Regions from separate parts of the Macrococcus sp. CoH-51_TC_04 genome, predicted to be linked through region 3. Evidence: predicted binding sites of a transcription regulator. Region 3 holds the regulator's gene; each other region holds the start of a gene.

Region 1 (10,308 bases), on a different contig from region 3:
TTATGATGTCTATATTGCTACAGCTGCGATGGATGTGCCGACATCATTCGATGCAAAATATGAATGGCTGAGAGAGCATTTTCCATTTTTAGATCCACAGCATTTTATCTTCTGCGGTAATAAAAGCATTGTTGGAACAGATTATCTGATAGATGATAATCCGAGACAGCTGCGCGCATTTAAAGGCAAAGGTATTATCTTTGATGCGGTACATAACCGAAGTATTTCTGAATTTGATAGAGTAAATTCATGGAGCGATGTTGAACGTTATTTCCTGGATAAATAGATACTAAGCTTTATATATGTAACGACAACACCCAAACCATATCTATATGGTTTGGGTGTTGTCGTAATAATGATAGTATCTATATCTATTAAAATAATGTATTCACTGGCGCTGTTAAGATCTTAAGTTTATTTGGAACAATCGTAACGTCAAGCGGTGTCACAAGATCAATTTCTCCGTCTACATCTACTGACAGTTCATCTTTTGTTTTCAGATGAACATGTTCTCCGGAGATGTGTTCAATATTCTGACTGATTTCATTCCAGTTGACTTCTGATTTCTCACCGATCATGTCTGTAAATGATTTAAGGCCGCTATCTTTAAAGATGAATACATTGAGAATGCCGTCACTTGGTGAAAGTTCAGATAGTGGTATGCGATTTCCGCCGATAAACTGACCGTTTGCGATAATAATCATAGAAGATGTACCATATGATTTGGTGCCATCAACTTCAATTTCATACTCAAAGAAGGTAGGATTAGAGACATTTTTGATCATAGAGAAGAAGTAGCTGAACTTGCCGATTTTACTCTTTACTTGTGGATTGACCCCTTCAGAGTTATCAACCATGAGACCCATTCCTGCAAAGTTAAGTGCATAGCGTTCATTAGTCTTTAGCACATCATAATATTTAACTTCTGACTCGAGTAGCTGAGTAGCAGCACGTACAGGGTCCGGGTTTAGATTTAACGTTTTTGTGAAGTCATTAAATGTGCCACCTGGGAGGATTCCGATTGGTTTATGGTAGCCGCCATCAATCATCCCGTTAATCAGTTCATGTACAGTACCATCACCACCAAGAATAAGAAATATATCATATGGCTGTGAAGACTGTGTAAGTAGTTCATAGATCTCACCTTGCTCTAAGCTTCTGTAGATTGTTAAATGGGTAATTATCTGTGATAGATGCTTTGTAACCTCTCCGATGATTTCGTGTACATCACCTTGTCCTGCTTTATCGTGATAAAATAATATGCCGTTATTAAATTTATGCACATTGACACCTTCTTATTGTTATTTGTTATGTTATATTATATACCTCGTTTGCCCAAATTAAAAACACAGCGCATAGGCGCTGTGTCTAGTGAATACCATCCATTTTCTTTGAAATCCATTTATTCATTAACAATATGATAACAAACAGTATCATGGCAATCGTACCAATAAAAATAAAGTATTTCGTATAACCAAGTGGTTCTATAAGTTTTACAAACTGTGCATTTAATCCTTGAGCTGTAGCATTCGATAAGAACCATAAGCTTAGCATTTGTGAATTAAATGCGACAGGTGCCAATTTAACAGATACCGAAGAACCTGTCGGGGATAAACATAATTCTCCGATAACACATAGTAAGAAAGATAAAACTAGCCATAACGGATTGATGAGGTGTGTCTCATTTTGTGTTAATGGAAGAATCATCACTAAGAAACTCAATCCTGCAAACAAAATCCCTAAAGTAAATTTAAATGGTGTCGTTGGATTACGCTTACCTAATTTAATCCATAATGTCGAAATGACAGGTGCTAATATTACGATAAATAATGGATTTAATGATTGGAAGTATGCAGCTGGCAACGTATAATCAATACCAAATAAAGGTTTCAAGTCCAGCTGAGTTCTTTCAGCTGCAAATAATGCCAGGGTATTTGCGCCTTGTTCCTGAATGACCCAGAACATTACACTCGCTAAGAACAATGGAATATATGCAAGTAATCTTGAACGTTCAGTTGATGTCACATCCTCACTTCGATACATAGTGAACCAGTAGACGATAGGGAGTACAATGCCGAGAATCGTTACGACGAATGAAAATGTATTAAATGTAAGGATTCCCATCATTAAAGTAACTACAATGATACTAATAAGTGCAATTGCTGCGATAACAATGTTTCTTGAGTAACGTTTCTTTTCTTCGCCTTGTAATAGGTTTGTAGGCTCATTTCCGACTAAACCGAGTGATTTACGATTGAAGATGATATATACGACTAATGCAAGCGCCATGCCAAGGGCTGCTGCTAGAAATCCGATATGATAGTTATATTGTTTTTGGAGTGCACCAACAATTAATGGGGAAAGAAAGGCACCCATATTAACAGACATATAAAAAATTACAAAACCACCATCCATACGACTATCATTTTTATGATACAGTCCGCCGACGACATTAGAAATATTGGGTTTCATTAATCCGGATCCCACAATAATTAAAAACATAGATGCTAGAAATGTAGGAACTCCAAACGGTAAGCTCATTGCAATATGTCCGAGCATAATTAATGTTGCCCCGTAGAGCAGGGCTTTTCGGGAACCAATCAATCTGTCGGCAACCCAGCCACCTAAAATTCCTGTCATAAAGATCAATGATCCATACATCGATCCAATACTCGCGGCAGTTGTCTTATCTATACCCAGCCCACCGTTAGCAACCGTATCATACATGTAATAAATTAAGATTGCGCGCATCCCATAATAACTGAAGCGTTCCCAGAACTCTACAAAGAATAGAATCCCTAATCCTCTAGGATGTCCGAAAAACCCAGTCTGTGGTACACTTTGTACCATTTCTTCACGGGAGTATTTCGTTGTTTCCATAATTTCACCTTCCGTAATAAAAATATTCTGAAAATTAATGTTATTTCAGAATATAATTTTACCATTAAATTAATATCATTCAATAACTTTTTAAAAAGACGAAATTTTCAAAAAGTTGATATGCTAGTTTCGTTTAAAGAGTTAAAGTGTTATGTTTTAATTTTAATATAATATATTAATTATAATATGTATTACTAATATAATAATTTCACGATATTAAGCAACTCAAAAACACCCTTAAAGCATCCTATATACTTTAAGGGTGTTAAAATTTATAAAGTTATTAGTGAATCCCTTTCATGAAGCGTTTCATAAAAGGACTTACAATAAGTAATACAATCCCTAATCCGATTGTAACCATTCCGATGTTACCGAAGTATGTTGCGTTATTAACAGTATCATAATATTTAACGAGTACTTGACCGTTAAATAACTGCGCGACTGTGTTTGCTAAGAACCATATACTCATCATTTGAGATGCGAATACACTCGGTGCAAGTTTTGTTGTTACTGATAAACCAGTAGGTGATAAGCAAAGCTCAGCCATTGTTACTAGCAAGTAGCTTAATACTAACCAGGCCGGATTCATTAAAGCGTCGCCGTTATGCGTTAATGGATAAACCATCACGACATAGCTGAAACCTGCTAAAAATAGTGCGATACTGAACTTAACTACTGTTGGTGGATTAAATCGTCCAAGTTTTACCCATAACCATGCAAATAGTGGTGCAAGTGTTACTATAAATAATGGGTTTAGTGACTGGAACCAAGCTGGTGGAATTACAAAGTTAATGGCACCATTTGTCACTTTAGCTAAATCTAACTGTGTATTCTTATCGGCAAACGCAGCAAGGATTGTTGAACCTTGCTCCTGAATTGACCAGAATACAACAGATGCTAAGAATAATGGAATATATGCTGCTACACGTGATTTCTCTTCAGATGTCGTCTTTTTGGATACGAACATCATAATAAAGTAAACAACTGGCAGACCAATACCCAGTGCTGTTACAAGTGACATAAATGTTTGTAAGTTTAAGTTTCCAGTAAGTTGGGCGAATAAGAAATAAATTACAAATGCAATAACAATCACTGTTACATATGTGAGTGTTTTCTTTTTATCTTCAGGTGTTACTGGGTTTGGGATGTCCAATCCAGATAGCCCTAAAGTGGGTTTAGCACGTAATACATAAATAATTAGTCCAAAGAACATTCCGACAGCTGCAACAGCAAATCCGTAATGGAATCCGGCATTTTTCTGTAGCCATCCGACAATTAATGGTGAAATAAATGCACCTAAGTTAATAGACATTACAAATAGTGTGAATGCTGAATCTACCTTCGGATCGTTCTTCTCATAAATTTCTCCGACATTTGAAGAAATATTCGGTTTAAGCAATCCTGTACCTAAAATGATAAATAATAGTGCGACAAGTAACAAGGTGAAGTTATTCGGTAGAGATAGTAATATATGACCGATCATGATGAGAATCGCGCCATATAATATGGCTTTTCGCGTTCCGATAAATCGGTCAGCAAGCCATGCACCTACCACACCGCTCATATAGATCATCGCACCATATATTGATACGATTTGTAATGCAAGTGCATCAGGTAATCCAAAACCGCCATCTTTAACAGAATAATATAAGTAATAAACTAATATTGCTTTCATTCCATAGTAACTGAAACGTTCCCAGAACTCAGTTATCATAAGTGTAAACAGACCTTTAGGATGTCCAAAGAATCCAGTTCTCGGCATACTATTTATAATTTCTTCCCTTGTATGTTGAGACATTCATTTTCCCCCTTCAAATTTAAATACTATAATAAGATAATATTGTACACCTAAAAGAATATTTAGACAATTCGAATTTTGAATAATTTTAAAAAGAATGTAAATAATAAAAATAACGAAGCGGAGATTTTGAAATCTCTCAGCTTCGTTATACCGTGCTATCTATTTGTAATCGTTTCAGGATATAAATCATGATTCATCAGACGATAAGATGCCATTTCTTCATATTTAGTTCCTGGGCGCCCGTAGTTCGTATATGGATCAATTGAAATACCACCACGCGGTGTGAACTTACCCCATACTTCAATGTAGTGTGGGTCCATAAGTTCAATTAAATCATTCATAATAATATTCATACAGTCTTCATGAAAATCTCCATGGTTTCTGAAGCTGAATAAGTATAGTTTTAATGACTTTGATTCAACCATCTTGATATTTGGAATATAGCTGATATAAATTGCAGCGAAGTCGGGTTGTCCTGTAATCGGACATAAACTTGTGAACTCCGGACAATTAAACTTAACAAAATAGTCACGACCTTGATGTTTGTTATCAAATGACTCTAATATTGTCGGGTCATATTCATATAAATATTTATTGTTCTGATTACCAAGTAACGTAATATCCTGTAATTCTTCTTTTTGTCTTCCTGACATAATAGCCTCCTGATTAATGTTGTTTCACTTTTGCTTTTACAAACATATAGTAGCTCGCAAAGAATATTATAATATATCCGAGATAACTTAGTAAGTCCGGGGTCTCATTAAATAGAATAAATCCTATAATTGCACTGAATAACACAGTCGTATAAAAGAATATTGAAATATCTTTCGCTGGTGCATAGCTATAAGCGATTGTTAATCCGAATTGTCCGAGCGTAGCAAATAGGCCGGATAGAATCAGATAGATGATCTGCGCATTTGTCATGGGTTGATATGTCAGCAATGTGAGTGGAATAAGTACAATTGTTGATACGAACGAAAAGTAAAACACAGTCGTATAGAACTTCTCTTTTGAACCGAGTACACGTAATGTTGTATAGGCAAGTCCTGCAAACATGGCGCCAAGGACACCTATTATGGCAATATACATATCTGAACTGAAATTCGGCTTAATGATAAATAGAGCACCAATAAATGCAATTATCATGCTGATGAATTGATACTTTTTAATATATTCCTTTAAAAACCATGCACAAAATAAAATAGTGAAGAATGGACTGAGTTTATTCAGCATATCTGCATCACTTAACACCATGCGGTCAATTGCATAATAGTTAAGAAGCACACCAATCATTCCAAAGACACTTCTTAAAATAAGCGTTAGCTGGTTCTCTCTATGACCAAAAAGAGGCGCTTTATACTTGTATACGAAATACAGAGGAAGGATTATTCCGATAATATTACGAAACAATGATTTCTGTATGACTGGCAAATCTCCAGAGAGCTTTACGAAGGCACCCATTAAACTGAAACCAACCGAAGCAGCAACCAACCATAATATTCCTTTTATTTTATTATTCATATGTGTCCTCCTTTTTCAGTAATATGAATATATTTTCAATAATTTAAATACAAAATTTCTTACGTTTATCAAAGTGAGTAGTAGCAAAGGGTTGCTCGTTTTCTTCAAAAGTCAACCCTAAAAATATAAATTTTTACAAGGTTTTAACGTTGAAAACCCCTTTATAAATGCTATAATTATTCGTATATCTTGTGGTTGTTGGAAAATATACCACTATATCTTGTGTTCGGTATTGATGCGAACACAATACTTGCGAATTGCTAAAAGTCAAGCACATAATACATAAATTTTTGGGTAGTTTTAAAGATAGTTTTAATATTATTGTTCACAACTGCTTTTAAATGAGAGGAGTGATATTATGCTCATCGTCTATTATTCGCTCACTGGAAATGTGAAACGTTTTATACAGAAAACAAAGTATGCAAATACATTAACTCTGGATCAAGCGGAAGGTATAAATGAACCGTATATCATTGTAACAGGAACGATAGGGTTTGGCGAGATACCGGATCCAGTTAGACAGTTTCTGGACCGTCATAGTGCAAATTTAATAGCTGTAGCAGCCAGCGGTAACAGAAACTGGGGTCAGAACTTTGCACGTGCAGGAGACTTAATAAGTAGTACATATCATGTGCCATTATTAATGAAGTTTGAACTACACGGTAATGATAAAGATGTGAAAGAATTTAATATAAAGGTGGAAGAAATCAGTGAATATCGCACAAGAGAAACAGTACAATCATATTGAACTTAATAACCAGGTCACAAAACGTCGAGAAGATGGCTTCTTTGATATTGATAAAGATCAAGAAGCGCTTAAAGTTTACTTAGAAGAAATAAAAGATAAAACGATAACATTTGATACACCGATTGCGCGTCTTAAGTATCTCGTTGAACAAGATTTTTATTATGATTTATTTAATGAATATAACGAAACAGATTTGAACGATATTATTAAGTATGCACAAGACATTGAATTTAACTTTGCGAGTTATATGTCGGCAAGTAAATTCTTTAAAGATTATGCATTGAAAACAAATGATAAACAGCAATATCTAGAAGATTATAAAGAGCATGTTATTATTGTAAGCCTATATTTAGCTAAAGGTGATGTAAATAAGGCGAAACAATTAATCTCTGCGATGATTGAGCAACGTTATCAACCGGCGACACCTACATTTTTAAATGCAGGCCGTGCAAGACGCGGTGAGCTTGTATCTTGTTTCTTATTAGAAGTAGATGATAGTTTAAATTCTATCAACTATATCGACTCAACTGCGAAACAATTATCTAAAATTGGTGGCGGTGTTGCAATTAACTTGTCAAAGTTACGCGCACGAGGAGAAGCAATTAAAGGCATTAAAGGTGTGGCTAAAGGTGTATTACCTGTAGCTAAAGCGCTCGAAGGCGGATTTAGTTATGCGGACCAGCTAGGACAACGTCCAGGTGCAGGTGCTGTATACTTAAACATCTTCCATTATGACGTGCTTGAGTTCTTGGATACGAAGAAGGTAAATGCTGATGAAGACTTACGTTTATCAACGATTTCTACTGGACTTATCGTACCAAGTAAATTCTTTGATTTGGCGAAAGAGGGCAAAGATTTCTTTATGTTTGCACCACATACAGTGGAACGTGAATATGGTTTAACGCTAGACGATCTAAACATTGATGAAATGTATGACGAACTTGTGGAAAATCCAAATATTATGAAGAAATCTAAAGATGCACGTGAAATGTTAAACTTGATTGCTCAAACGCAACTTCAATCGGGTTATCCATACTTAATGTTTAAAGACAATGCGAACAAAGTGCATGCAAATTCGAATATCGGTCAGATTAAGATGAGCAATTTATGTACAGAAATCTTCCAATTACAAGAAACATCCATTATTAATGATTATGGCACTGAAGATGAAATCAAACGAGATATTTCATGTAACTTAGGATCATTGAATATTGTGAATGTAATGGAATCTAAGAAATTTAAAGATTCAGTACATACTGGTATGGATGCACTTACAACTGTGAGTGATGAAGCGGATATTAAAAATGCTCCTGGTGTGGCAAAAGCAAATCGCGAACTGCATTCGGTTGGGCTTGGTGTCATGAACCTACATGGCTACTTAGCAAAGAATAAAATTGGATATGAATCAGAGGAAGCGAAAGAATTCGCAGCGACGTTCTTTATGATGTTAAACTATTATTCATTAGAACGCTCTATGGAAATTGCCCTTGAACGAAATGAGACATTCGCAGACTTCGAAAAGTCAGATTATGCATCTGGTACTTATTTCGACAAATATATTGCGAAAGACTATAGACCTACAACAGACAAAGTTGTTGAACTTTTTGAAGGGATAGCAATCCCAACGCCAGAAGATTGGGCAGGTCTTAAAGAAAAAGTGATGGAAAATGGACTATTCCATGCATATCGTCTTGCTATTGCACCGACACAAAGTATCTCTTATGTGCAAAATGCAACAAGTTCTGTTATGCCGATCGTTGATCAGATTGAGCGTAGAACTTATGGTAATGCTGAAACATTCTATCCTATGCCATTTTTATCACCTGAAACAATGTGGTTCTACAAATCAGCATTTAATACAGATCAAATGAAGTTGATTGATCTAATTGCGACAATTCAGGAACATATAGACCAAGGTATCAGTACAATATTATTTGTGAACAGTGATATTTCTACGAGAGAACTTGCAAGACTATACGTATATGCACATCATAAAGGTTTAAAATCACTGTATTACACAAGAAATAAATTGTTAAGTGTTGAAGAATGTACAAGCTGCGCAATCTAAATCATTAAAGGCTGAATTATCAGCCTTTAAAATATGTATAACAATCAAAAGGACTGAAAATATGATAGCCGTTAACTGGAATACACAAGAAGACATGACAAATATGTTCTGGAGACAGAATATCTCACAGATGTGGGTAGAATCAGAATTTAAAGTTTCAAAAGATATTGCAAGCTGGAAAGAGTTGACTGAAGATGAAAAGTATACATTCAACCATGCACTTGCTGGTCTCACAGGATTAGATACACATCAAGCGGACGATGGTATGCCACTCATCGGTCTGCATACGAAAGATTTACGTAAAAAAGCAGTTTATTCATTTATGGGGATGATGGAGCAGATCCATGCAAAAAGTTATTCTCATATTTTCACTACGCTCTTACCATCTGCTGAAACGAACGATTTACTTGATAACTGGGTTGTGAATGAACCACATCTAAAGTTTAAATCAGAAAAGATAGTTTCTAGATACCATAAACTTTGGGGCAAAGAAGCAACAATCTATGATCAGTATATGGCACGTGTTGCCAGCGTATTCTTAGAGACATTCTTATTCTATAGTGGATTTTATTATCCACTATACTTAGCTGGTCAAGGTCGCATGACGACGAGTGGAGAGATTATTCGTAAGATTCTGCTAGACGAATCTATTCACGGTGTATTTACAGGATTAGATGCACAAAGTTTACGCAATGAATTAACAGATGATGAGAAATTGCGTGCAGATAAAGAGATGTATGATTTATTAAAGGAACTCTATGCAAATGAAGAGCGTTATACTAAGATGCTGTATGACCGTGTCGGGCTCACAGAGGATGTCTTAAATTATGTACAGTATAACGGTAACAAAGCATTAGCAAACTTAGGATTTGAACCTTATTTTGAAGAGAAAGGCTTCAATCCAATCATTGAGAATGCCTTAAACACTTCTACGAAAAACCACGACTTCTTCAGTGTTAAAGGTGATGGTTATGTCATTGCATTAAACGTAGAAGCATTAACAGACGAAGACTTCCAATTTGAATCTTAATATTTGACGAGCTTGTGACAAATGTCGCAAGCTCTTTTTAAGTACAGTATTTGTCACAAATTGGACATTGCTACAAATATATAAAACAGACATAATTGTAAGCGTATAAATATTGAGGAGGAACACTATGAACGCTAAAAGATTATTGATGATAGGTCTATGCACAGTTGCTTTAGCAGCATGTGGCAAAGAAGAAAAGAAAGAAGGGCATGAAGGGCATGAAAATCATGCAACAACATCTGATAAAAAAGTACAACCGT
Region 2 (10,308 bases), on a different contig from region 3:
ATATCTTTGAAGAAGACGGTGCAACTTGGTTACGTACGACGGAGTTCGGCGATGACAAAGATCGTGTACTGATTAAGAAAGATGGTTCTTATACGTACTTCTTACCGGACATCGCCTATCACTATGATAAGATTGAACGAGGCTATGATACGTTAATTAATTTATTCGGTGCGGATCACCATGGTTATATTAATCGATTAAAAGCATCACTTGAAACATTTGGTGTTGATTCAAAACGTCTTGAAATTCAAGTCATGCAGATGGTACGTCTATTACAAGATGGCCAGGAAGTGAAGATGAGTAAACGTACAGGGAATGCAATTACCCTTCGTGATATTATGGACGAAGTGGGAATTGATGCAGCACGTTATTTCTTAACGATGAGAAGTCCAGACTCACACTTTGATTTCGACATGGAACTTGCGAAAAGTGAATCTAGTGACAATCCAGTTTACTATGCACAATATGCACATGCGAGAATATGCTCGATGTTACGTCAGGCGAAAGAAACAGGTATCACACCAAGTCGAGACGCGAACTATGCTTTAATTACAAATGAAAAAGCATTTGAATTATTAAAGCGTGTCGCAGACTTTGAAAGTGTTATTGAGCAAGCTGCAGAACACCGTGCACCACACCGCATTACAAATTATATACAGGATCTTGCAGCACATTTCCATAAGTTCTATAATGCTGAAAAAGTATTAACAGATGATATTGAAAAATCAAGTGCACATGTAGCAATGATTGAAGCAGTTAGAATTACATTACAGAATGCATTGACATTAGTGGGTGTGTCTAGTCCAGAGAAGATGTAATTCCTATTAAATATGAAGGGTGGAACATTTAGTTGTCCCACCCTTTTATTACGAGGAGCCTAAAATGAAAAGAATAATTATTCTATTGATAACTTTATGCGTATTAACGGGATGCAACGGACAAACAAACAAAGTAAAGGAAGAACGTATTATTTCATTGATGCCGAGTAATACTGAGATCCTTTATGCACTGGGTATGGAAGAAGAAATGGTCGGTGTGTCAACCGTTGACGACTATCCCAAAGAAGTTAAAAACCTTGAAAAATTTGATGCGATGCAGTTGAACTACGAGGCGTTGTTAAAAGCAAAACCGACGATAATCTTTGCACATGAATCGATGACCTCTCAAGAAAAGGTCTTAAAGCGTCTAAGTGATAAAGGAATTACGGTGGTAACGGTAAAAGATGCTCAAAACTTCGATGAAATGTATACCAGTATCGATCAGATCGGTAAAGCTATACATAAAGAAAAAGAAGCGAATCAACTTGAAGCGAAAATTAAAGAAGATATAAAACAAGTGATTGCTGAGTATCACAACAAACTGGCTGATAAAAAGGTATTAGTAGAAGTGTCTCCGGCGCCTGAGATTTATACAGGTGGTAAAGGGACGTTGTTCGATGACATGATTCACCAGCTCGGTAGTGTCAATGTCTTCCATGATATCAATGGATGGCAGCCAGTAAATTCAGAGGCCATTATTAAACGGAATCCTGATGTCATCATTGCAACAAGTGACTTATCGGATGAAGCATATAAAGCTTCAGTAGAAAAACGTGGGGGATTCAGCAATGTGAATGCAGTGAAGCATGGTGCTGTATACACGATCCATGAGGATGAAATTTCAAGGCCGGGTCCACGTATCGCACAAGGATTAAAGGAACTTGCTGAAACGATAGAAGATGCACAATAAACATTTGTTTTGTATCATATTATGCATCATTTGTGGTCATTTGTTCTTTGATAATGGATGGCTAGATTTAACGGATCCACTTAATCGGTCTATATTATTGGAAGTACGAATCCCGCGTGTCATTATGGGAATTGTTGCAGGTACTGTTTTGTCGTTAAGTGGTTTAACTTTTCAGATTATATTAAGGAATAATCTTGCGGACAGCTTTTCCCTTGGTATTGCAAGTGGTGCCAGTCTTGGTAGTGCATTTGGTGTAATTACAGGACTGTCGCTTGTGATGATTGCGGTCAGTGGAATCGTGATAAGTTTAATCACGTTGCTCGTTGTAATACTGCTTAGCATGATGATTAAAGTAAGTCATCAGTCGGTATGGGTTGTGCTAACTGGAATGTTCATTAATCTGTTCTGTTCTAGTGTACTGTATATGCTTATACTTTTTGTTCCTGATAAAACTAGGGATATTATGAATTATCTTTTTGGCACTCTTGATAATGTATCTTTGAATGAAGTGATCATTGTACTCCCTGTCAGTATCATAGGGATACTATTACTTTATTATTACCATAAACCGTTAGAATTATTGTCACTAGGGCAGGAGCATGCACATGTATTAGGATTAGAAGCCACGCGTTTTATGTATTTATTATTAACGATTGCAAGTATTACAACAGCAATTTTGATTAGTTTCACAGGTATTATTGGATTCGTCGGAATGGTTATTCCACCATTTGTGCGTTTCTTTATGCGTGGAAATTTCTTAAGTAAAATGCATACGACAGCCTTACTTGGCACTATACTTATATTACTTGGAGATTTCCTGGGAAAAGTTATCGTGCCTCCTGTACAAATTCCAGTGAGTATCATGATGTGTCTCATTGGATTGCCTTTATTATTCATTACTACAGTCAAACAAATGAGGATATCTCGAGATTAATTGCATTAAACTCGCAAGTGTCAGCGCATTGGTAATTTCACCATGCGCTATTTTTCTGTGTATTTCTGATAAGGGCACATGATATACAGTGATATCTTCAAATGTTTCTAGCTTATTTGTCGCTATATAATATGCATCCTTCACATATAACGTATAGAGATGATTTGTAAAAAGTGCTGGATTAGGGTGCATCGTGCCAATAATTTCAGGCGTACCTGTATAACCTGTTTCTTCTTCAAGCTCGCGCATTCCGGCTGTGATAATATCTTGTTCTTCTATAATTCCTCCGGGTAACTCTAAACTGTAATCTTCGATACCGATTCTATACTGATGAATCATAATGATATCATCTTTACATCGTGCGATAATATTAATCCAATGTGGTGCCTCAATTTGATAGAATTCAGCAGTATTTGAGTAATAGCTAAATTGAGCGGTCATGACTTTAAAGACCTTATAATCTTGCTTTCCAATTAATTTTCTTTTTGTCCACATCGTTTCTCCCTCCTTTTTATATGATAACAGTGTATCAGATAGGGTATAATACTGCTAACGGAGGGATAATATGGTTAAGGCTATAATATTTGATATGGAATCAGTATTGTTAGATAGGAAGTTATCACTTGAGCGTTTTTTAGATGCACAGTATGAATATTACAGAACTTACTTTATTGAAGTGCAAAAGCAGGATTTTATCAACTACTTTATAACATATGATAAAGAAGGTGCAGTTCCGGTTAAGCGTGTGTATCAGGCTGTTATTGATAAGTTTGGTATTACATACATTGAAACACGTGAGCTTATGCAGGATTATACGTTAAATTTCCCTAAATTCGCTTCAGAAACTAATAATATGAAAGAAACCGTGACCAGACTGCAAAATAGAGGTTATAAAATTGGAGTGATTGCCACCGGTGAGTATGAGCATGAGCGTTATATTATCGATGTTCTGGGTATAGAAAATTATATTACGCATACAATCATTACAGAAGAAAATACGATTGGTGAAACACAGTTGATTGAGATGTGTCGTTCATTAGACACACGCCCTCAAGATACATTATTTGTAACAGGTGATGAAATTGTGGATGCAGTCGGTACAGGAATACGACTGATAAATACTAAAGAAATGAAAACACATACAATGATAGAAATATTAAATATTTTAGACGAGGAGACGATTACATGACAATGATCAATTGGAACGAACCTGCAAGCGTAGAAGGTGGAATATTTGAGAAGATAGAAGTAAGTGCTCCTGTAACTGTAACTTCGAGCATTGAAGCAAATGAAATAATGATACATGAAACAGGAACCCTCACTGTACAAGGAAAAGTCAATGCACCATTTATTCGTGTTTCTGGTACATTGAATATAGAAGATACCCTTGAAACAGAGCAGCTGACAATCGATAAAGATGCAGAGCTTAGAGTGAATCGTGATACAATATCCGCATCTATTCATAATAAAGGGCGTCTACAGACTGAAGGTGGACTGAGAAGTGAAAAATTCGATTCAACAGGGGTAGTGGTTGCACGTGGACCAATAAACTCGGAACGTTTTAGGTCAACAGGCTCATTACAGCTCGATAATGATCTGACAGTGCAAGCGGCGGAGATTATTGTCAGTGAGGTCAGTAATATCCGTTATTTAAATGGCGAGGAAGTACAAGTGAAAGCAGAACGTGAAATGTTACTACTTAAAGACAAAGATTCGAGATTATCAGTAAGAGCAATCGATGGTTCGGTCGTGACGCTAGAAAATGTTGTTGCAGAACTTGTACGTGGAGATAATGTTACAATTAAAAATAACTGTACAATAAAGACAGTAGAGTACACTGAAAATTATAATTATGATGAATCATCAGATGTACATGAATTTGCGAAGATTATAAGATAACGAGGTGTTTTATGGAGCTTGCATTAACAAATAACGATGTTGCAATACACTATACAATTAGAGGGAAAGGTTATCCGCTTGTCATGATTCATGGCCAATTTATGAATACGTCAATGTTTGACGCATTTAACGATGCCTTTAAAGATTTTCAATTAATAAAGATCGACCTAAGAGGGCATGGCCTGTCTGATAAACTCACGTCGATAACAATGGATGGTTATATTGAGGATGTGCTAACAGTTCTGGATAAATTGTTTATTAAAAATGCACATTTCATGGGCTTTGGCCTCGGTGGAATGGTTGCAGGTAGTATCGCTGCAAAGTATCCAGAGTACGTGAATCACCTTGTAGTTATGAGTATCGGTCAACAGAGTTATTACGAAGCAGAACAGAAATTTCATTCCAAGTATGCAAGTATACTAAGAACATTATCACGCTCTAAGCGTAACGAAGTGTTGATGGATTATATGTATCATGATGTTAAGGCTATTAAGAAATATTATAAGAAAATGATTGAAACATCTAATGGACTGACAGACAAGGAAGAAGATGCAGTAATATTATCTACAATTGATTTTAATGTAGAAGACTTTAAGTCCATTACAGCACCGACGCTGATTTTAAATGGGAAGTATGATGAACTTATTCCTCAAGATGAAGCTGAAACGATACATCAATATATCTCGGGTAGCAAACTTATTACATTTGAAAAGAGTGGGCATGCGATGCTGTTTGAAGAAAAAGAACACTTTGAAAAAGAAGCTTTGGATTTCTTGAAACAAGAATAAAAGGGGAAAAATATGGATAAACGATACGATGACACCTTATTCCAAAACTATAGTGAGATGGAACGTTCGAAAAATGGATTAGAGGCCGCCGGTGAATGGGAAGCGTTTAAATCATTGTTACCCAATCTAGAAGATGCAGCGGTATTAGATTTAGGGTGTGGTTATGGCTGGCATTGTCAATATGCAGTTGAGGCTGGTGCTTCAAAAGTAGTAGGAATAGATGTTTCTGAAAAGATGTTAAAACATGCCAGGCAACAACCTGATGCCGATAAAATAACATTTCTTGAGCAGTCTATGGACGAAATGCATTTTGAGCCCCACGAGTTTGAAGTAGTGATGAGTTCACTTGCCATTCATTATATGCCTTCATTCAAAGATGTCGTTGAACAAGTAAAAGAAGTGCTCACGATTAATGGCACATTTATTTTTAGTATAGAACATCCTGTTTATACAGCTGAAGGCTCTCAACAGTGGATATATGATGAGGAAGGGAATAAATTATATTGGCCGGTAGACAATTACTATAAAGAAGGAGAACGTGAGACGAATTTTCTTGGAGAAGAAGTTCGTAAATACCATCGTACATTATCACATTATTTGAGTGTGCTGATTGATAACAACTTTGTTATTAAGGGCATTGATGAACCTGAACCTAGTAAAGATATGCTTGAGTCCAATCCTGAAATGAAAGATGAACTCAGAAGACCGATGATGCTAATTATATCTGCTAGAAGAAAGTAGTAATAAATACAATGCACACCCTCCAATTCATTTGAAAGGTGTGCGTTTTTTACTTAAGTCGTGTATTCGCTGATTAAGAGAACCTCTAAACTTTAAGTTATGTCTATAAAGAGACTTTACAAAGGGTCCATCAATGAGGACATCAATATCATCTAATATAAACGCAAAAGACGAACGTGATATCCATTCAATCATATAACCGGACCAGAGCCATATGTCTTTAGAATGTCCGAAATGTTCTCTTACTGAACGTATGAGTTCGTGTGTAAGTTCAGCATTCTGCAATGGTTCTCCACCGAGAATAGAAAGACCTTGGATATAGTCGTGGTCTAATAATGCTATAATTTCAAGTTTAAGCGCTTCTGACCAAGGCGTACCTTTATGGAAGTCCCATATACTTGCATTGTAACAACCTGGACAGTGAAAATTGCATCCTGAAATGTATACGCTGACGCGTACACCTTCACCATCAACCATTGATGCTGGCATAATCTTTGCGATATTGCTCATACTGAACACATATGTTTAACTCGAGATTGTATTTCCTTATGACGGCCTTTAATCATCGGTCGTTTAAGTGGTTGTCCTAAATAACCGCAAGTGCGCTTAATCACATCGGTCGTTTCAGGATCAGTATTATGGCAGTGCGGACACATAAAGCCATCTGCAGTCGCTTCGAATTCCCCTTCAAACCCACACGCAAAACATTTATCAATCGGTAAGTTCGTTCCTAAGTAACCGACTTTATCATAGGAATAATCCCATACTGCTTCAAGCGCTTTTAAGTTATGCTTCAAATCAGGGTATTCACAGTAATGTATAAAGCCACCTAACGAATGTTTTGCAAAGCGTTGTTCAAATGTCAGTTTCTCAAATGGAGTAACGGCCTTTCTTGTGTCGTAGTGAAAGGAATTCGTATAATAGCCTTTATCCGTAATATGCTCTAACGGACCAAATTTCTCGTAATCTAAAGTGCAGAAGCGGTGTGTAAGTGACTCGCTTGGTGTACCATATATACTGAATTGTACGTCGTACTGCTCCGTTAATTGTGCTACATACTGTTTCATCGTAATTAGTACTTGCTCCACAAAGGATTTAGCTTTCTCATCAGTTTCCCAGTTCGGGTGGAATAAGGCCGCTCCGACTTCATACAGTCCGATATAACCGATACTTATAGTTGCTCGTCTTTGCGTGAATAGTTGTGTAATATCATCGTCTGGACGCAGTAATTTACCGAATGCACCGTGTAGATAAAGTATCGGTGCATTTTCAGGGGTAGCATCTTTAAGGCGATGGATACGATATAAACAAGCATCTTTTGCGATGTCTAATCGTGTCCTTAATATGGATAAGAACTGTTCTGTATCCCTTGATTCGAGGGCGATTCTGGGAAGATTCAACGTTACAACACCTAAATTACAACGACCGCTATTAACAATCTGCCCATCTTCTTCGTATAGATTTAAGAAACTGCGGCAGCCCATCGGTACTTTGAAGTCGCCGATGAGATCGGTAAGTGCTTTGTAATTCAATATGTCTGGATACATTCTCTTAGAAGAACATTGTAATGCAAGCTGTTTAATATCGTAATTTGGATCTCCTGCTTTGAAATTAATGCCGTCTTTAATACTGAAGACAAGTTTAGGGAATATTGCAGTAACCTTTTCTTTACCTAAACCTACTAGTCTATTACTTAGAATTGCGCGCTGAATCATTCTCGCATAAACATCTGTACCAAGTCCAAAACCAAATGTTACAAATGGAGTCTGACCATTGCTCGTATATAAAGTGTTTATTTCATATTCTAATGACTGCATTGCATCATATATATCTTTTTCTGTCATTCTCTTAACATAGTCATCCTGCAAATGCAGCGTAATGAACTGCTCAGCGTTACGCCTGTGCTTTAATGCGTTAAGATGAGCAAATTTGCTCAATACTTCATCGATACGATCTATAGAACAGCCGCCATATTGGCTACTGCTAACATTCGCAATAATCTGACTGATCTGTGCTGCAGCGGTTTGAATGGATTGTGGCGGATTGACATGTGCATTTCCCATAATAAAGCCGTTCTGTAACATGTGGCCGACATCTATTAAACAACAATTTGTCATAGGTTGGTAAGGATGATAATCTAAATCATGAAAGTGGATTTCTCCTTTAACGTGAGCGTCCTTGACATGCTTAGGTAACATGCTTAATCCAATATGACGTGCGACAGTCCCTGCGGTTAAATCTCGCATCGTAGTGAATCGCTTTGGATCTTTATTTGCATTCTCATGGATTACGTCACTCACTTCATTTGTTAAACGGGTGAGATCTTCTTGTAAACGTTCTATAACTTCACTCATATTCGTACTCCTTATCACTATATATAGTATTTGATTAATATATTATCACTATATAATGTGCTTTTTTGGATATTCACAATTACTACAATAATTCGTCATAATTCCTTTGAATTGCGTGATTTTTGGTACAAATAATTCAATTTGTACGTTAGAAGAAAGTGATGGGTTAAGATAGAATTGCTTTATCTCATTGCTCTTATGATTCAGAAAGTTTTATATAGAATTTATTTTTGGTACAATTAAGTAAGTTTGCATGTCTGAATGAAGACGATTATTATACGGAGGCATATATGACACATAATGTTCAGAATTTAACATGGTATTTAGAGTCATTATCTAAAGAAGAACTTAAAGATATTTGCAGAAATTTTGATATTAAAGGATTTTCTTCAAAGAATAAAGATGAACTTATTGAGTTGATTCAAAGTACGTACTTTGAAGATGACCAACTACTGACACGATTATTACAAGAATTATCGAGCGATTATAAGCTCATCTTTTATGAGCTTGCAGTAAGTGATAATGAAACTGTGAGGTTTAATCGAGATATTCCGGATACATTATTTCTATTCTATCCTGAAGCAGATGAACATCTCGTAATTCCAAAAGATGTGAAACAACATTTCAAGCAATTTATCGAAACTCATCCGGATATTAACAGTGATATCCAGCTGATAGAGTTCTATCATAGTGCGTTCAATTTATATGGATTTGTAAGTTTAAAGCAGCTCGCAAAACTTCAATATAAATATAAAGGACTTCAAAAAGATGAACAGACAATCAAAGAAGAAATAACACGCCTATTACCTGAATATAAAGATTTAATTCAACATAGAAGTGTTAAACATCGCGATTTAGCACAAGTTAACTTGAATATGAAAGCTTTAACGCATGGTAAGAAGTACTATGAGCCAGCTACTGAATCGGAGTTTCTGAACTACAAAGATCCTTACTTTACTGAACCATCAGAAGCGATAGAGGCACTGAGAACATTGTTAGATGACATGGTAACAGAAGAATATAGAGGAACATATACAGCACAATTAATCACAGACACAATTATATTTGGTCTACGTGCAAATGATACACCGGAATTCATATTGAAGCATATACAGCAGATTGAAAATAGTGGATTTTTAAAAGTAGAGGATCTTACATTACCTGAGTATATCGTTCGTGCGATCATTGATACACGTCTTTGGTCTTTAAATGGGCATAAGACACAGCAGAAAAAGGAACGTAAAGTCGTTCAGGTTAAACAGAAAAAGAAAAAAAGAAAGAAGAAATAATATACACTGAGGAGGAAAAGTACCTTTGAATAAAACAACTACAACAATTTGGAATAGAGCATATAATATATTAAATATTGCTGTTATTTTTATGATTATCATAAGATTAGTAACACAAGTAAACCTGAATTTATTAATCGTATTATCTTTCGCAGCACTATTGATATTAGGATTACTAGATAGTCTCGATAGAAATGCATTTAAAGAAAATATGTTCAGACACGTGTTCGATCTTATACTGCTTATATTATTTAGTTCACTGTATTTTGGAGGTTAATCGCATTATGAAATAAAAAATTGTGAAGAATGTTGGATATTCTTCACAATTTTTTATTGTTCAGGTAAAGGAGAGACATCTACTAGTCGCACAGTATCATGACTCACAAACTGGAGTTCGTCGAGATAAATTGTAATATAACGTAATAATCGAAGTAAAGTTTGTTCGTCATTATTTGTTTCCATGATACGATTATAGTTGAGCGCACTACAACGCAATCGCATAAAAGAAGGGGCCTCCTGGTACTGTAAATTTCTATATATAGTACAGCTCCATTTATTATTAAAACGATCGAAGA
Region 3 (10,308 bases):
AGCTTCACGAATCTTGTATCCCATCTTTTCTTCGCGGTCATCGATATGACAACGGACACCTTGTGATTTCAGTTCATCATAGAGTTTACGCGCGTAGTCATAATGTACCTCATTTGAAACTGGGATAATCTCAAGCTGATTAGGCGCTAACCATAATGGATAGGCTCCTTTATACTCCTCAGTTAAGAAAGCAACGAAGCGCTCCATCGTAGAGATCACACCACGGTGGATTACTACTGGACGATGTTTCTCACCATCACTACCGATATATTCCAGATCAAATCGTTCTGGTAATAAGAAATCCAGCTGTACAGTTGAGAGTGTCTCCTCTTTACCTAAAGCTGTTTTAACCTGTACATCTAATTTAGGACCATAGAATGCGGCTTCTCCTGGCGCCTCCTCATAATCCAGTCCCATTTCATCTACCGCTTCTTTAAGCATCAATTGTGCACGTTCCCACATTTCATCATCCTGGAAGTACTTTTCAGTATCTTCTGGATCACGATAACTTAGACGGAACTTATAGTCTTGGAACTTAAAGTCTTTATACACATCGATAACAAGCTGAACGACGCGAATAAATTCTTCTTTAATCTGGTCAGGACGAACGAATATATGCGCATCATTCAATGTCATACCACGCACACGCTGTAACCCGCTTACCGCTCCACTCGCTTCATAGCGATGCATCATACCAAGTTCTGCGATACGTATTGGTAATTCACGATATGAATGTGGTTTATTCTTGTATACCATCATATGGTGTGGACAGTTCATCGGGCGTAGTACAAGCGCTTCGTTGTCCATTTCCATCGGAGGGAACATATCTTCTTGATAATGATCCCAGTGACCACTCGTCTTATACAGATCAACCGATCCCATAATCGGTGTGTATACATGATCATAACCAAGTGCAACTTCTTTATCCACGATATAACGCTCTAATTCACGTCGAATTGTTGCACCATTTGGTAACCATAACGGTAAACCTGCACCTACAAGCTGATTTGTTGTAAAGAGCTCCAGCTCCTTACCGATTTTACGATGATCACGTTCTTTGCGTTCTTCAAGAATCTTCAGATGTGCTTTCAGCGCTTTTTTATCGAAGAATGCAGTACCATAAATACGCTGCAGCATCTTGTTATCTGCATCACCTCTCCAATACGCACCAGCAGTTGATAATAGCTTGAATTCTTTTATCTTAGCAGTTGAAGGCACATGCACACCTCGACAAAGATCTGTAAACTCTCCTTGCGAATAGATAGTGACATTCTCATCTTCAGGGATTGCATCGATTAGTTCCTGTTTGTATGGATCATCAGCGAAAATCTTCTTCGCTTCTTCACGACTGACAACACGTCTCTCAATCTTGATATTCTCTCCGACAATTTGTCGCATCGTCTTTTCAATTTCAGGTAGGTCTTCACTAGAGATCTTATGCTCTGTATCGATATCATAGTAGAAACCTTCTTCAATAACAGGACCTACACCGAAATGCACATTACCATACATACGCTTTAGCGCTTGAGCCATTAAATGGGCAGTTGAATGACGTAATACTTCAATACCTTCAGGAGACTCAGGCGTGATGATTTCGATGTCTCCATCTGTTTCAAGTGCTGTTGATAAATCAACCATTTGTCCATTAAATTTTCCTGCTAAAGCTTTCTTCTTTAAACCAGGACTGATTGAACCTGCAATATCTTCAGTTGTAACGCCAGCCTCAAAACTTTTTACATTACCATCTGGAAATTTAATATTAATTTCACTCATTCAAAACGCCTCACTTTTTTATTTTATTTTAAACAACAAAAAGACCCCATCCCAAAAGGGACGAAGTCTATTCGCGGTACCACCCTAATTACTGATTGCTCAGCAACTCTACATAAGATAACGGTCTTGAGCCGGATAGCGATTAACTATCATGAACATAAGGGAGTAACAAATGATCTTAAATGCTGATTCTCACCACCATCAGCTCTCTATAAATTAAGGAATCATCGTCTTATCCTTATGATGTTATTCATATAGACGAACATTTCTGTTGTTTGTTACCTAATATTATACACATATTGTCGGGATTTTCAAATTTTATTTTTCACGTCTATAGTTTTTACCTGATAACATATAAGCATCACTTAATGTCTCGATGCGCTCCATAATACGCATTGCTTTCGTCTGTTCAGCACCATGCTTTGTCATTGATAAATGATGAGATAATTCTTTGAAATCGAAATTTGAACTAAAGAATGTCGGCATATTGTTCATCATACGGTGGTTGAGAATAGGTCCAAGCACTTCATCACGTACCCATGGCGTCAAATCTTCTGCACCGATATCATCCAGCATAAGTACAGGCGTATTTTTCACACGGTTAAGCCGTTCGTTATATGTACCATCACTGAAGCCATTTTTAAGTTCTCGAATAAACTCAGGAAAATACAGGAGCGTCGTATAAATATAGCGTTCCTTCAGTTCGTTGGCAATCGCACCCAGTATAAACGACTTACCTGTGCCGAAAGCACCGTGAATATACATTCCTTTCGTATCATTACCTCTTGCGATATCACGACAAATGATGTTTGCTTGACGCACGATATCGATACGCGTTTTATCATCTAAATGTATCTGTGCAAGCTTTGCATTTAATACGTCCTTCGGCATGTGGATTGCAGTAATAAACTGTTTCATCTTCTGAGCTTCATCATGAGCGAGTTTAGATGGACAAGGGAGATGCTTAATCTTAATTTTATTGTTTTCAACATACAGTTCAGGGGTATGTCCTGGTACAAAGTTCTTACACTTACTGTAAGATTCGCATGCATCGCACATCTTTGAAGAATCTTTATATTCTTGTAGTACAGATAAATCATTATCGATCATCTTATCTGTTATGTGATTCTCTTTAATAAACTGCTTAATATCAGGTTCTTTAATCGTTTCTTCTTTTATTGCCTCAATACGTTTAAATATATCGCTGTTCGTATGCAGTATCGAACCCATATGTTTCATCATTTATCCTCCTCCCATGATTGATTTAATTCTTCTAATAACTTCTGTCTTTCCTTTTCCAGGTCAATATTATCTGTATCCTCTTTAACTGCTGGCTGTTGTTCTTCAAGCAGCCATTTCGGTGTCAGTTCTCTTTGCACCGTATTATTCTTTTTATAGTGATTTGCTTTATTATACAATTTCTCCTGCTTCTTCTGTTCAAATGACTTCACATACTTGTAGGCTGCTTCACTGTTCGATAGCTTCTGTTTCTTCCAGTTTGAAGCAATCTCTTCGATATAACTCTGCGGCAGTTTCATATCATTTGTAAACATGACATACTGCAATAATATATTCATTACACCAAATGGCAGTTGCTCGCGTTCTAATATTGATTCAATCATACGCTTTTGTTTAATTGTCGGTTCAGACTTACTAAATGAAGTAAGCATATCTATCGGACTTGTCGTGTCCATCAATTCAAACCAGGTCAGTTTCGTTTCTGGTGCGTCATCTTTTACCTGCTGAGGTGTTAACTGCGGTAATTGGCCGTCATGTTCAATCTGATAGAAGTCCCGGGCATTCTTACGTAAATCTTCATGTGAAATTTGCTGGTCACTCGTCAGTGATTTCAAAATGATGCCGCGCATATCATGTGCTGCGATATCGTACAGTGTCGCTAGCTGAACAATTAAGTTACGCGTCGCTTTCGGCAGTTGACTTTTCGTGATTAAATTCTGTGCGAGCAGCATCTCCAGTAAATCAAAATCAAACGTATGCTGGTGAACGGGTATTCCGAGCGATTCATGCTGCTTTACCAGATATTCATTTCCTTCAAAAATAGCCTTTTCCGGAGATTTCGGTGTACCAAATACATCCATGTACTTACTTGACACATCTTGATAACCGTCCAGATTTAACGTTTCATTACAGAACCTTGACTTTAGCTGCTGATATCTCGGCTTACCTACTTGCTGGAACAAGAATACAGAGAGCATTGGATCATTAAAGAACTGAGATGGCATGACGGGTGCAATGAGTTTATAGACAAACTTCTGATTATCTTCAATACGCATATATGTTTTCAGTAGTCCAATTGCTTCTAAACGTTTACGTATTACTTCAAAGTGCGCTAAGTTCATCTTTAATTCACTTAAAATAACATAATGATTGATGACGTCGCTTGTCTGATCATAACCTGTGAGAAACTGACGCATAAACTGATAGACGCCAATACATTCAACTCCGATTAGGGGTGTATATAATGTAGTTAGTACATCTTCAGTAACTTGTGTTGCAACATAGTTGCTGATAACGATAAACTCATCGGTTCCATTCAATTCAGTAAAATAACGCTCCATCTTTGCACCTACTTTTTATTCTTTTCATTGAGTATATCACTCATCGTACGGAGCAACTGATCGACGTCTTTAAATTCTTTGTAGACAGAGGCAAAGCGTACGTAAGACACTTGATCCAGTTGCATCAGGTGCTCCATTACAATTTCACCGATATCGACAGATGAAATTTCAGACTGCCCTTTTTCTCTTAATGCATTCTCCACTGCATCCGTAATCTGTTCGAGAGATTCGTACGGAACAGGACGCTTTTCACATGCACGCACAAGACCATGTACAATTTTATCACGATTAAAGGCTTGTCTTGTTCCATCTTTTTTCACGACAATCAAAGGCTGTAGTTCTATGCGTTCAAACGTTGTGAAACGTGTACCACACTGTTCACATTCACGACGTCTTCTGATCGCATTCATATCGTCTGCATGTCTTGAATCAACGACCTTCGATTGATTAAAGCTGCATTTTGGACATTTCAAGACACTCACCTCATTTATATTTATTTCTCAATTATACATTATCATGTTTATTTACTAAACATTTAAGTTTACACTTGCTACAATTGGATAATCTACCAATAAACCAAAGAAAGGAATGAACAAATGAGACCTCATTATATTCATCTGTCAAAACGAGAAGAAGGAAACCCTGTAAATAAGCTGAGAGAAAGTTTCAACCACAGAAATGAAACGATTCTTTACCTTAAAGATCCGGTCGGCATTGTATTCATCGGAGATTCCATTACAGATTACTGGGACCTTGATAGCTATTTCGCGTTACATAATGGTAAACGTATTATTAACCGCGGTATCGGTAATGATCGTTCTCAGTGGGTACGCGAACGTTTTGTTGCGGATGCCATTCAGCTGAAACCTGACTGGATTGTATTAGCCATCGGTATCAATAACACGAAAGAACTTGATGATGATCAAACTGAAGCCAACCAGATACACATCAAGACACGTATTTTAGAAGATATTGAAGCAATGGTTATTATGGCTAAAGCCAAGAATATTAATATTGCTGTAGCAACACTCACTTCAACGAATCGTCCACAGCTCGACGGATTTATTACGCGTTCTAAACTTGTTAAGGCAATCAACCTGGAAATAGTTCGGCTGTGCATAAAACATGATGCACAATTTATTGATTACTACACAATGATGACTGAAACTAAAGAAGGTATCGACTACTTACGCAATGAACTTACTGATGACGGTCTCCACCCTCACGTACTCGGTTATGATAGGATGGTGGACACGCTCGTAAAGACATTGCCATATCCAATACAATTGAAAAACTAATAAAAAGGAGAAATAGGTATCATACCTGTTTCTCCTTAATTTAATAATTTAAGTCCAATGGTACACCCTAGTATAATCGCGATACATAATATTCTAAGCGGATGTCTTGATTCATTGTAAAAGATAATGCCGAGCAATGTCCCGCCAACAGCACCGATACCAGTCCATATCGCGTATGCTGTACTCATCGTAATCCCTGCTAAAGATAAGGACAGGAAGTAAAGACTAATTCCAAACGTAATAACCAGCAATAAAATATAGAGACGCTTACCAGACTTACTGTACATATTCATCCATAATACGCCGAGCATCTCACACAATCCTGCAATGATAAGAAATATCCAGTACATCATACGCTCTCCTCCTCAGTAGCAACCTTTAAGCCGATAACACCTATGATAAGCATTGTAATCAGCACTACTTTCGGCCAGCCAAATGGCACTTCATACACCGCTACATCAACAATCGTGACAAGCGTCGCACCAAGTCCGACGAATATCGCATAAGCTGTGCCCACAGGTAAATATTTAGTTGCATTTAGCAATAAATAAAAACTGCATGTCACACTCACTAGAGTGAGTATCCATTCGACCGCACTGTCTGCGTGTGCAAGTCCTATAACCCATCCTGTCTCAAACAGTGCTGCAATTATTAATTTTATCCAGTTCATAAATACCTCCTTGATTCAACACCTACCTAACATAACATAAAACGCCGCCCAATTAAATTGGACGGCGTTATTCAAGGAAACTATTTATTTAACTGTTCACCCATTAATCCTGCAAGTTCTACAACGCGAGTAGAGTAACCCCATTCGTTGTCATACCATGATAATACTTTAACCTTTGAACCTTCCATAACGATCGTTGAGAGCCCATCTACGATAGAGCTATGTGGATTCGTATTGAAATCCACTGATACTAACGGCTCGTATGTTACATCTAAGATGCCTTTAAGTTCATTATCAGCTGCATCTTTAAATGCTTTATTTAATTCTTCGACTGTGACTTCTTTTTCTAAATCTACAACTAAGTCGACTAACGAAACATTCGTTGTTGGTACACGTAACGCCATTCCATGAAGTTTACCTTGTAGTTCCGGTAATACTAGAGACAATGCTTTTGCAGCCCCTGTAGAAGTTGGAATAATACTTTGGGCACATGCACGGGCACGACGTAAATCTTTATGTGGGTTATCTAAATTCTTCTGGTCATTCGTATATGCATGAACTGTCGTCATTAAACCATTCTTAATACCGAATTTATCATTCAATACTTTAGCAACTGGTGCTAGACAGTTTGTTGTACATGAAGCGTTCGAAATAACATCATATTTCTCAACATCTAACTGTGCACAGTTCACTCCACGCACGATGGTCTGAACATTACCTTTACCTGGAGCAGTAAGTAGTACTTTCTTAGCGCCAGCTTTAATATGTGCAGCAGCTTTCTCTGCATCGTTAAACTTACCAGTCGCTTCGATAACGATATCAATATTCATATCTTTCCATGGTAATAATTCCGGATTACGTTCAGATACGAGTTCAATCTTCTTACCATCCACAAGTAAACCATTTTCAGTTGGTTCAATATCAAGTTCAAACTTACCATGAGTAGTATCATATTTCGTTAAATGAGCTAATGTTTCAGGCGGGTAGCTCGCATTGATTGCTACTACCTCTAAATTATCATCGAATAATGCTGCACGAAATACCATTCTGCCAATTCTTCCTAGCCCATTAATCGCTACTCTTGTTTTCATTAAATAATCTCCCCTTCAAAGTGTTATACTAATACTTAGAAATAGTATAACACAATGAAAGCGCTTGTGAAGAGCATTTTCTGCAAATTAAAAAATTTGAATTTTTCGAAAATTTATATCTATTTATAGTGTTTGATTAACGTATCTAACTGTTGATATAGTGCCTCTAAATCACGACAATTATCAATGACGATATCCGCTTTATTTCGCTTTTCATCCATCGACATCTGACTACTGATACGTGCATCTGCTTCTGACTCTGAAAGTTCATTTCGTTTCATCAGACGCATTTTTTGTATATCGTATGACACATATACAACCCATACTTCATCGACAGTATGTTCGAGCTTATTTTCATATAAAAGTGGTATATCCATAACTACCACCTTGCCTTCGGAAAGTGCGGCAGCTTTCTCTTCATCCATCAGACGTCGTACGATTGGGTGAACAATTTGATTTAAATTATCACGCTGTGCCTTATCGTTAAAGATGATCGTACCTAGTGCTTTACGATTTAATGTCCCATCTTCATTCAGCACTCCTGGAAATGTTTCAGCAACTCTTCTTAATCCTTCGGTTCCTTTTTCTACAGCCTGCCTTGCCGCAATATCTGCATCAATTACAGCGAATCCATTCTCTTTCAGATAATTTGCTACTGTTGACTTACCACTGGCAATACCACCTGTTAAACCTATAACTGTCATAGCTCCTCCTATTTCTGGCAATGTGTACAATAATGTGTATTACGTGTAGCTATCACTTTCGTCTTAATTTCATTACCGCATGTTCCACAAATTTTTTTACCATAAACTTTAAACCTATTTTGCATCATTCCACTTTCACCTTGTGCATTTCGGTAATCTGAGATGGTCGAGCCCCCATATAGAATGCCTTCATTCAGCACATCGACAATATGTTCATACAGTAATGTACGTCTTTTTTCGCTTAATGATTTCACTTTTATATTCGGATTAATCCGTGCATTATGCAGTGCTTCACATGCATAGATATTTCCACATCCACTGACAACCGAATGCAGCATGATGACTTGCTTAATCGGTTTATCCTGATATTTCTGCAAGTGCAGTGCACTGATATAATGTGCTCGACCTTCTTCATTAAATGGTTCTGGTGCAATCGCTGCATCGAAGTGTGCAAACTGTGATTCATCTAACATTCTCAGTTCACCAAACCTTCTAATATCTGAATATACCAGCTTCATCGAACTGCTCAATGTAAAAGTGACATGCCAATGTTTTTTGTAGTTCGGTACCGTAATGTCATCGATAGACGGTACGACAAAGTATGCGCCGGTCATTCCAAGATGACCGACCATATAACGGTTCCCATCCTTTCCTTTTAACTTGAAGATAATATATTTACTGCGACGCATCACACTTTCGATATGAGTGTCAATACATCGTTCCTTAAATGCATCTAGGGAAAGCCCTTTAATAATCGTCTCTTTACCCTGTGTCTTTCCATTTAATACAGCATCTGAAAAGTGGACATCAATAATTTGTTCTCCTGTGATATGTGGTTCAATACCACGCTTCACATGTTCAACTTCTGGTAATTCCGGCATAACTCCTCCTACTTTGCTTCGTACCAGCTTTCACCTGAATCATATTCAACTTCAAGCGGTACTTTTAATTCCAATGCATTTTCCATTACATGTTTTACAAATAAGCTGAAAGCATCAAGCTCATCTTTTGGCACTTCAAAAATAAGCTCATCGTGTACTTGTAGTAACAATTTAGCTTTAAAGTCAGTTTCTTTCACTTGTTCGTTATAATGTACCATTGCGAGTTTAATGATATCTGCTGCACTTCCTTGAATCGGTGTATTCATCGCAGTACGTTCAGCAAATCCTCTTAAATTAAAGTTTCTGCTCGTAATATCTGGGATATAGCGACGTCGATTAAGCAATGTCGTAACGTAACCCTGCTGCTTAGCTTCCTGAATAATATCATGCATATACGCTTTAACTTCCGGAAAACTTTCAAGATAGTTATCAATAAATGCTTGTGCGTCTTTTCGAGTAATACCTAAACTTTGACTTAGTCCATAATCACTGATTCCATACACAATCCCGAAGTTTACAGCTTTTGCCTGACGCCTCATATCGCTTGTTACTTCTTCTTTTTCAACATTAAAGACTTTCATCGCAGTCTTCGTATGAATATCAATGCCTTGATTGAAAGCTTCAAGCATACCTTTATCTCCAGTAATATGTGCGAGTACTCGAAGTTCAATCTGAGAATAGTCTGCAGCAAATATTACAGAGTTCGGTTCACTTGGTACGAATGCTTTTCTTATTTTTCTACCTTCATCTAGTCTTACAGGAATGTTCTGCAAGTTAGGGTCAATAGATGACAGACGTCCAGTTTGAGCAATAACCTGGTTGAAGCGTGTATGGATCTTATCGTCGTCTCCAATCAACTTCTGCAATCCTTCTACATAAGTTGACTGCAGTTTAGATAGCGTTCTATAGAGTAATATATCTTCAATGATCGGATGTTTTCCTGCTAATGACTCAAGAACATCCACAGCTGTAGAATATCCTGTCTTCGTCTTTTTCTTCTTCGGTGAATCTAGCTTTAAATCTTCAAATAATACGACACCAAGCTGCTTTGGAGAATTGATATTAAATGTGCTGCCTGCATGTTCATGAATACGCGTGATCAGTTCATCTAAGCGGCTTTGAATTTCCTGCTGCATCTCCTGAAGTGTCTGCTTATTTACTTTAATTCCCTGCATCTCCATATCTGCGAGAACAAGTGAAAGTGGCAGTTCGAGCGTTGTTAACAGTTCAAGCTGCTTAAGTTCATTTAATTTTCTAATCTGAAGCGCTGATACCTCATGGATTGCATTTACTTCAGATGCAATATGTTTAA

The links. The regulator NrdR, encoded in region 3, represses ribonucleotide reductase genes. The targets are predictions, from matches to a motif close to AACACNATATATNGTGTT.
Region 1: nrdI (class Ib ribonucleoside-diphosphate reductase assembly flavoprotein NrdI) is a predicted target of NrdR. The motif match lies at 6,412-6,429, and genes of this name have one in related genera.
Region 2: nrdD (anaerobic ribonucleoside-triphosphate reductase) is a predicted target of NrdR. The motif match lies at 8,458-8,475, and genes of this name have one in related genera.

What each region holds. Positions count from the first base shown of each region.
Region 1 is NZ_JBVGOY010000004.1:66,996-77,303, forward strand. Features, by position in the region: gene ACZ2V4_RS05330 (5' nucleotidase, NT5C type) at 1-286, shown strand, start outside; gene ACZ2V4_RS05335 (diacylglycerol/lipid kinase family protein) at 375-1,283, opposite strand; gene ACZ2V4_RS05340 (peptide MFS transporter) at 1,369-2,880, opposite strand; gene ACZ2V4_RS05345 (peptide MFS transporter) at 3,164-4,678, opposite strand; gene queF (preQ(1) synthase) at 4,837-5,337, opposite strand; gene ACZ2V4_RS05355 (DMT family transporter) at 5,348-6,202, opposite strand; gene nrdI (class Ib ribonucleoside-diphosphate reductase assembly flavoprotein NrdI) at 6,561-6,950, shown strand; gene nrdE (class 1b ribonucleoside-diphosphate reductase subunit alpha) at 6,913-9,018, shown strand; gene nrdF (class 1b ribonucleoside-diphosphate reductase subunit beta) at 9,080-10,048, shown strand; gene ACZ2V4_RS05375 (FixH family protein) at 10,176-10,308, shown strand, end outside.
Region 2 is NZ_JBVGOY010000006.1:39,773-50,080, forward strand. Features, by position in the region: gene argS (arginine--tRNA ligase) at 1-818, shown strand, start outside; gene ACZ2V4_RS06985 (heme/hemin ABC transporter substrate-binding protein) at 883-1,728, shown strand; gene ACZ2V4_RS06990 (FecCD family ABC transporter permease) at 1,718-2,662, shown strand; gene ACZ2V4_RS06995 (NUDIX hydrolase) at 2,618-3,157, opposite strand; gene ACZ2V4_RS07000 (HAD family hydrolase) at 3,228-3,851, shown strand; gene ACZ2V4_RS07005 (hypothetical protein) at 3,848-4,561, shown strand; gene ACZ2V4_RS07010 (alpha/beta fold hydrolase) at 4,573-5,349, shown strand; gene ACZ2V4_RS07015 (class I SAM-dependent methyltransferase) at 5,362-6,090, shown strand; gene nrdG (anaerobic ribonucleoside-triphosphate reductase activating protein) at 6,118-6,600, opposite strand; gene nrdD (anaerobic ribonucleoside-triphosphate reductase) at 6,597-8,432, opposite strand; gene ACZ2V4_RS07030 (Rho termination factor N-terminal domain-containing protein) at 8,735-9,733, shown strand; gene ACZ2V4_RS07035 (hypothetical protein) at 9,759-10,010, shown strand; gene ACZ2V4_RS07040 (hypothetical protein) at 10,064-10,234, opposite strand.
Region 3 is NZ_JBVGOY010000002.1:61,467-71,774, forward strand. Features, by position in the region: gene thrS (threonine--tRNA ligase) at 1-1,773, opposite strand, end outside; gene dnaI (primosomal protein DnaI) at 2,092-3,012, opposite strand; gene dnaB (replicative helicase loading/DNA remodeling protein DnaB) at 3,012-4,352, opposite strand; gene nrdR (transcriptional regulator NrdR) at 4,361-4,825, opposite strand; gene ACZ2V4_RS03265 (SGNH/GDSL hydrolase family protein) at 4,949-5,650, shown strand; gene ACZ2V4_RS03270 (DMT family transporter) at 5,686-6,000, opposite strand; gene ACZ2V4_RS03275 (DMT family transporter) at 6,000-6,320, opposite strand; gene ACZ2V4_RS03280 (glyceraldehyde-3-phosphate dehydrogenase) at 6,401-7,411, opposite strand; gene coaE (dephospho-CoA kinase) at 7,531-8,115, opposite strand; gene mutM (bifunctional DNA-formamidopyrimidine glycosylase/DNA-(apurinic or apyrimidinic site) lyase) at 8,124-8,996, opposite strand; gene polA (DNA polymerase I) at 9,005-10,308, opposite strand, start outside.